Linked DNA regions of Leptothrix cholodnii SP-6. The protein of the gene in region 2 interacts with the protein of the main gene of each other region in a pairwise test. Links are inferred from orthologs where the notes say so. Each region holds a gene or a part of one and is shown on either strand. Other genes may lie near its edges.

Region 1 (4,042 bases), 3.5 Mb from region 2 along the record:
CTCGGGCGCGAGGTTGAGCTGCTGCGCCAGCGCGACGCAGACCGAGCGCGCGCGCACCAGGCCGTCTTCGCCGGTGCCGGCGTTGGCGTTGCCGGTGTTGATGACGATGGCGCGCTTGGCCGGGCCGGCGGCGAGGTGCTCGCGGCAGATCTGCACCGGCGCGGCGCAGAAGCGGTTGGTGGTGAACACCCCCGCCACGCTGGAGCCGGGCACCAGCGTGACCACGGTCAGGTCGCGGCGATTCGCCTTGCGCACGCCGGCCATCGTGATGCCGAGCTTGACGCCGGCCACCGGGTGCAGTTCTTCAGGCAGGGGAGCGCGCAGGTTCACGGGCATGGCAGACCTCGTCGGGAGATGGTGGAACGTGGGGAGGGCAAGTCAGGCGCGGCTCGGGCCGGCTCAAGCCAGCTTGCCGTGGCACTGCTTGTATTTCTTGCCGCTGCCGCAAGGGCACGGGTCGTTGCGGCCGACACGCAGGCCCTGCTGCAGCGGCAGGCCTTCGGCCGCCGATGCCGCCGCCGCATCCTGCGAGACGCTGCCGTCCTCGTTCGGGTGCGTGTAGGTCACGTTGCTGATCTGCTCGGCACGCACCTCGATCGCCTCGGCGGCCTGGGCGGCCTCTTCGCGGCTCTGGATGCGCACGGTCATCAGCACCCGCGTGACGTCGAGCTTGACGCGGTCGAGCAGCTGGCTGAAGAGCTCGAAGGCCTCGCGCTTGTATTCCTGCTTCGGGTTCTTCTGCGCGTAGCCGCGCAGGTGGATGCCCTGGCGCAGGTAGTCGAGCGCGGCCAGGTGCTCGCGCCAGTGGGTGTCGATCGACTGCAGCAGGATCATGCGTTCGAAGCTGGCGAACTGCTCGCGGCCGACCTGCGCCAGCTTGGCGTCGAAGGCATCGTTGGCGGCGGTGACCACGCGCTCGACGACGTCCTCGTCGGACATCGCGTCGCTCTTGTCGACCACCGCCCGCAGCGGCACGTCGAGCTGCCATTCGTCGCGCAGCGTCGATTCGAGCGTGGCGAGTTCCCACTGTTCCTCGACGCTCTCGGCCGGCACGTAGGTGCGCACGACGTCGGTCATCGCGCCGCGGCGCAGGTGGGCGATCTGGGCGTCGACGTCGGTCTGCTCGAGGATCTCGTTGCGCTGCGAGTAGATGACCTTGCGCTGGTCGTTGCTGACATCGTCGTATTCGAGCAGCTGCTTGCGCACGTCGAAGTTGCGCGCCTCGACCTTGCGCTGCGCGCTCTCGATGCTGCGCGTGACGATGCCGGCCTCGATCGCCTCGCCGTCGGGCATCTTCAGGCGCTCCATGATCGCCTTGACGCGGTCGCCGGCGAAGATGCGCATCAGCGAATCCTCCAGCGACAGGTAGAAGCGCGAGCTGCCCGGGTCGCCCTGGCGGCCGGCGCGGCCGCGCAGCTGGTTGTCGATGCGGCGGCTCTCGTGGCGTTCGGTGGCGATGATGCGCAGGCCGCCCAGCGCCACGACCTGCTCGTGCAGGCCCTGCCACTCGTCCTTGAGCGTCTGGATGCGCGCGGCCTTGTCGACCTCGGGCACCGACGCGTCGGCCTCCAGCAGCTGCACCTGCTTCTCGACGTTGCCGCCCAGCACGATGTCGGTGCCGCGGCCGGCCATGTTGGTGGCGATCGTCACCATCTTCGGCCGTCCGGCCTGGGCGATGATCTCGGCCTCGCGGGCATGCTGCTTGGCGTTGAGCACCTGGTGCGGCAGCCCGGCCTTGTTCAGCAGCTCGGAAACGCGCTCGGAGTTCTCGATCGAGGTCGTGCCCACCAGCACCGGCTGGCCACGCTCGTAGCACTCGCGGATGTCGGCGGTGACGGCGTCGTACTTCTCGCGGTCGGTCTTGTAGACCAGGTCGAGTTCGTCGCGGCGGATGGTCGGGCGGTTGGGCGGGATCACCACGGTCTCGAGGCCGTAGATCTCCTGGAACTCGTAGGCCTCGGTGTCGGCCGTGCCGGTCATGCCGCCGAGCTTGGCGTACATGCGGAAGTAGTTCTGGAAGGTGATCGAGGCCAGCGTCTGGTTCTCGGCCTGGATGTTCACGCCTTCCTTGGCCTCGACCGCCTGGTGCAGGCCGTCGCTCCAGCGCCGCCCGCTCATCAGCCGGCCGGTGAACTCGTCGACGATGATGACCTCGCCGTTCTGCACCACGTAATGCTGGTCGCGGTGGAACAGGTGGTGCGCGCGCAGCGAGGCGTACAGGTGGTGCACCAGCGTGATGTTGGCGGCATCGTAGAGCGACGCGCCTTCGGCCAGCAGGCCGGCCTGCGCCAGCAGCGACTCGGCCTTCTCGTGGCCGTCCTCGGTCAGGAAGACCTGGTGGGTCTTCTCGTCGGCGGTGAAGTCGCCGGCCTGGATCACGCCCTCGCCGGTACGCGGATCGGCTTCGCCGATCTGCTTGGCGAGTTGCGGAATGACAGCGTTGATGCGCAGGTAGAGGTCGGTCTGGTCCTCGGCCTGGCCGCTGATGATGAGCGGCGTGCGGGCCTCGTCGATCAGGATCGAGTCGACCTCGTCGACGATGGCGTAGTTGAGCGGGCGCTGCACCCGGTCGACCACCTCGTAGACCATGTTGTCGCGCAGGTAATCGAAGCCGTATTCGTTGTTGGTGCCGTAAGTGATGTCAGCGGCGTAGGCGGCCTGCTTTTCCTCGCGGCTCATGTTGGGCAGGTTGATGCCCACCGTCATGCCGAGGAAGTTGTAGAGCCGGGCCATCCACTCGGCGTCGCGGCGGGCCAGGTAGTCGTTGACGGTGACCACGTGCACGCCCTTGCCGGTCAGCGCATTCAGATAAACCGGCAGCGTCGCCATCAGCGTCTTGCCTTCGCCGGTGCGCATCTCGGCGATCTTGCCGTTGTGCAGGGTCATGCCGCCGATCAGCTGGACGTCGAAGTGGCGCATCTTGAGGGCGCGCTTGCCACCTTCGCGCACCACCGCGTAGGCCTCGGGCAGCAGGTCGTCGAGCGTGGTGCCGGCGGCGATGCGCTGGCGGAACTCGGCGGTCTTGCCGCGCAACTCGTCGTCGCCGAGGGTCTCGAACTGCACTTCGAGCGCGTTGATGCGCTCCACCACCCGCCGGTATTGCTTGAGCAGACGCTCATTGCGGCTGCCGAAAATCGAGGTCAAGAGCTTGGGCAACATGGACGGGACACACGTCAAGGCCCTGGCACGGGACAGTCCCGCCAGGGCCGGTTATGAGCAGGGGTGAAAGCGCGACCCCGATGGCGCACGTCGGCGGCCGATCAGGACCACACCCGAATGTTTGGCGTCAAACGCTCGCGTGAACGGGCCATCCGAGACGGCGACCCAGGCACTTCCACAGGACAAATCAGTTTATCACCGGGTCTTGCGCTTGCCGGAGCGGCGCTCGGGCGACGCTTCTGCGGTCTGTTCCTTCAGGGACAGGTCCTCGCCACGCGCCAGGAAGCGCGCCGGATTCTGCTGCACGCCGTTGAGCAGCACCTCGAAATGCAGGTGCGCCCCGGTCGAGCGCCCGGTGTTGCCGACATTGGCGATCAACTGGCCACGCCGCACCACTTCACCGGGGCGGACATGGAACTTCGATGTGTGGGCATAACGGGTGACCAGGCCATTGCCGTGGTCGATCTCGACGGCCTGGCCATAAGCGCCCTGGGATTCGGCATTGAGCACGACGCCACCTGCCGCAGCGTGGATCGGCGTTCCCTGCGGGGCCGGAAAATCAAGACCGGTGTGCAGCGCGGCATGCCGCGTGAACGGATCGAGGCGGAAGCCGAAGCCCGAACCGATCGGGCCGCGGACCGGCGGCGCGCTGGGCACCATCATCATCTCGAGCCGGCGCTCGAGCAGTCGCGATTCGGTCAGGGTGAACACGTCGCCGCTGCGCGCGGCCTGAAGCTCGAGCGCGTCGACCACCGAGTTGAGCTGCACCATCGAGGGCGACGACACCGGCACATAGGGCCCGCCACGACCACCTTCGACCGTGGCGGCTTCGCCGCCCCCCAGGGGCTTCTCGCCGAGCGTCTCCACAACCCGCAGCTCCTCG
Region 2 (3,524 bases):
AGTACGCGCCCGTGCGCCGCCACGCCGGCTGGGCCGCGTTCCTCGCCGACCAGCGGCCCGACCCGGCCACGCTCTACGCCTTCACCACCCGCGGCAGCCGGTCGCTGGCCGAGGTGGTCTGGCCGGCCGATGCCTGGCTGGTGTTCGGTTGCGAGACCAGTGGCCTGCCCGAAGACGTGCGCGAGCAGATCGCCCCGGCACAGCGCGTGCGGCTGCCGATGCGCGCCGGTCAGCGCAGCCTGAACCTGAGCAATGCGGTGGCGGTGGCGGTGTTCGACGCCTGGCGCCAGCAGGGTTACGCCGGCGCTGTCTGAGCCGGCTCGCCCTGAGCCGGGGGGCTTCAGCTCTCGGCGCGGGCTTCGCGCTGCATCAGCGCCGCCACCGCATCACGCGGGGCCAGTCCGCCTTGCAGCACGGCCACCACCGCGGCGGTGATCGGCATGTCGACGCCCAGCCGGCCGGCGCGTTCGAGCACCGTGCCGGCGCTGTAGACGCCTTCGGAGACATGGCCGAGTTCGGCCAGGATCTGCGCCAGCGTCTGCCCGTCGGCCAGCCGCAGGCCGACGCGGCGGTTGCGTGACAGGTCGCCGGTGGCGGTCAGCACCAGATCGCCCAGCCCGGACAAGCCCATGAAGGTCTCGGCGCGTGCGCCCAGCGCCAGGCCCAGGCGCGTCATCTCGGCCAGGCCGCGCGTGATCAGCGCGGCGCGCGCGTTCAGGCCCAGGCCCATGCCGTCGGCGATGCCGGTGGCGATCGCCAGCACGTTCTTGACCGCGCCGCCTACTTCGACGCCGACCGGGTCGTCCGACGCGTAGACCCGCAGGCTGGCGCCGTGCAGCGCGCGCACCGCGGCGTCGCGCACGCTTTCATGCTGGCTGGCGGCGACCAGCGCGGTGGGCTGCTGGCGCGCCACCTCGAGCGCGAAGCTCGGGCCCGACAGCACGCCGCAGGCCAGCTGCGGCGCCACCTCGCGGGCGATCTCGTGGCCGAGCAGGCCGGTGCCGGCCTCGAAGCCCTTGCACAGCCACAGCGTCGGCAGACCTTGCGGGATGCGCGCCAGCATCTCGCGCAGGGCCGCCATCGGCGTGGCGACGATCACCAGGCCGGCGCCGTTCGCATCCGCATCGGTGCCGGCCCGGGCGCTGACGTGAGCCAGCGCCGCGTCCCAGTCGCCACTGCAGACCAGCCTGGCGGGCAGGTCTGCGTCCGGCAGATAGCGCTGATTGCGCCGCGTGGCGGCGATCTCGGCCATCTGCGCGGGGTCGCGGCCCCACAGCAGCGTCGGATGGCGCAGCGCAGCCTGTGCGGCCACCGCCGTGCCCCAGGCGCCTGCGCCCAATACCGTGATCTGCATGCTGTGTGCGCCGTGCCGAGGCCGGAACGGGCTCAGGAGTTGAGCTGCTGGGCGCCGCTTTGCTGCTGCGCTTCGTACATGGCCTGGAAGTTGACTTCGGCCAGGTGCACCGGCGGGAAACCGGCGCGGCTGATGATGTCGGCCACCACGGCGCGCAGATAGGGGTAGACGATGCCGGGGCAGGCGATGCCCAGGATCGGCTGCATCTGATCGGCGTCGATGTTGCGGATCTCGAAGATGCCGGCCTGCTTGGCCTCGCACAGGAACAGCGTGCGCTCGCCGAGCTTGGTGGTCACGGTGGCGCTGACGGCCACTTCGAACACGCCGTCGGCGATCGGCTGCACTTCGATGCCGAGGTTGACGTCGACCGCCGGCTGGCCCTGTTCGATCAGGATCTGCGGCGAGTTGGGCTGTTCCAGCGACAGGTCTTTCAGGTAGACGCGCTGGATCTGGAACACGGGCTGCTCGCCCGCTGCGTCTTGTTCATCGGCCATGGTGTGATGTCTCGGTCAGGTGGGCGCGGAAGTCGCAAAAAAAGCCCGCGCACGAGGGCGGGCGCCGGATTATGGCAGCGCCCTCCGGGCCCTTCGGGCATTGCAACGGGTGGCGTCGTATCCTCGGCATCCTTGCATGAACGCGGGTTTTCGATGACCGAACTGACTCTTGTGCGCCACGGTGAAACCGACTGGAATCGCATCCGCCGCTTCCAGGGTCAGCTCGACGTTCCGCTCAACGAACTGGGTCATCTGCAGGCCGGGCGATTGCCGCAGGCGCTGGCCGGCGACCACTTCGACCTCGTGCTCGCCAGCGACCTGGCCCGCGTGCGCGCCACCGCCGCGCCGCTGCTGGCGCAGCGCGGCTGGACCGCGCATCACGACGCCCGCTGGCGCGAGCAGCATTACGGCGCCTTCGAGGGCCAGGACGTCGCCACGCTGCGCCGCGAGCAGCCCGAACTCTGGCGCCGGTACGGCGAACACCGGGCCGACTTCGCGCCGCCCGGCGGCGAGACCACCCGCCAGTTCTACGCGCGCGTGCACGCCGCGGTGCAGGATGTGGTCGAACGCCACGCCGGCCGCCGCGTGCTGATCGTCACCCACGGGGGCGTGCTCGACATGCTGTGGCGCGGCGTGCACGGCCTGCCGCTCGACGGCGCGCGCCGCTGCGCCATCCCGAACGCCGGCATCAACCGCCTGCGCTGGCAGGACGGCCGTCTGACGATCGTGAGCTGGGCCGTGGCCGATCACCTGGCCGACCTGCCCGAGCAGCCGTCGACCGACCCGCTGACGTCGGCCCCGGCCGATCCCGACGCGATCGCCCCCTGAACCTGCGGGTCTGCGAGCCGGCTTCAGCGCGGGGCCGACGCCTCGTCGTGCGCGGCCACTCGCAGCACGCCCGGCGCCAGCGCATCGGCCGTGGTCCCCAGGCCGGCGCCGGCGAGTTCACCCGCCAGCGCGGCGGTCAGCGTGCGCGACAAGGTGCTCGCGTGCGGCAGCAGCGTGCCGAAGAAGCGTGGCCGGCCGTGCTGCAGCAGCATCACGGTCGGGAAGTTCTCGACCTCGAGCGCGGCGTCGCCGAGCGTGTCGGCCTCGTCCTCGATGTCGACCCAGACGAAACGCAGCGCCGGGAACTGGGCGGCCACCTGCGCGAACGTGACGCGGTAGGCCTCGCAGGTGTTGCACCAGCGCGCGCACAGGCAGGCGACGAGCCAGCCGGCGTCGGGGTGGGCAATCGGGGCAAGGGCTGGCGCGGTCATGCGGGTGGCGATCGGGAGGGCGCGGCCAGTTTGCCAGAGCACCGGCGCCGATCGCTGCGCCGGGCCACCCGCCGCTTATGCGTTTGCCGACCATGCTTCATCGCATTGATTCGATCGGCGTGTTTGCAATGGCTTCAATAATTCGTTCATCAAACAGAGGGGCCGGGCCTGCCGCCGGCCGACGAGGGCATCCGGTGAACTTCCAGCAACTGCGCGCCGTGCGCGAAACGGCCCGCTCGGGCTTCAACCTGACCGACGTGGCCGCCGCGCTGCACACCTCGCAGCCCGGCGTCAGCCGCCAGATCCGCGAGCTCGAGGACGAGCTCGGCGTCGAGATCTTCGTGCGCGCCGGCAAGCGCCTGACCGGCCTGACACCGCCCGGCGAGGCGGTGCTGCCGATCGTCGAGCGCCTGCTGC

The links. Proteins that work in one complex are often made in the same cells at the same time.
Region 1: the proteins of secB (region 2) and secA interact in binary tests that used the Escherichia coli proteins (3 or more experiments, as listed by UniProt). The link is inferred for Leptothrix cholodnii SP-6 from one-to-one orthologs.

The regions. Positions count from the first base shown.
Region 1 is NC_010524.1:791,276-795,317, reverse strand. Bases 200-3,495 are described here. They hold secA (preprotein translocase subunit SecA), read right to left. Parts: upstream 3,160-3,495; coding sequence 400-3,159; downstream 200-399. Other genes in these bases: LCHO_RS03725 (M23 family metallopeptidase), read right to left, coding at 3,355-3,495; argJ (bifunctional glutamate N-acetyltransferase/amino-acid acetyltransferase ArgJ), read right to left, coding at 200-336. Also shown: more of argJ, read right to left, coding at 1-199; more of LCHO_RS03725, read right to left, coding at 3,496-4,042. UniProt on the Escherichia coli protein: Required for protein export, interacts with the SecYEG preprotein conducting channel.
Region 2 is NC_010524.1:4,276,881-4,280,404, reverse strand. The notes cover bases 118-2,895. They hold secB (protein-export chaperone SecB), read right to left. Parts: upstream 1,849-2,895; coding sequence 1,387-1,848; downstream 118-1,386. Other genes in these bases: LCHO_RS18975 (thioredoxin family protein), read right to left, coding at 2,700-2,895; LCHO_RS18980 (histidine phosphatase family protein), read left to right, coding at 2,002-2,676; LCHO_RS18990 (NAD(P)H-dependent glycerol-3-phosphate dehydrogenase), read right to left, coding at 341-1,354; LCHO_RS18995 (tRNA (cytidine(34)-2'-O)-methyltransferase), read left to right, coding at 118-314. Outside these bases: more of LCHO_RS18995, read left to right, coding at 1-117; more of LCHO_RS18975, read right to left, coding at 2,896-3,107; LCHO_RS18970 (CysB family HTH-type transcriptional regulator), read left to right, coding at 3,302-3,524. UniProt on the Escherichia coli protein: One of the proteins required for the normal export of some preproteins out of the cell cytoplasm. It is a molecular chaperone that binds to a subset of precursor proteins, maintaining them in a translocation-competent state.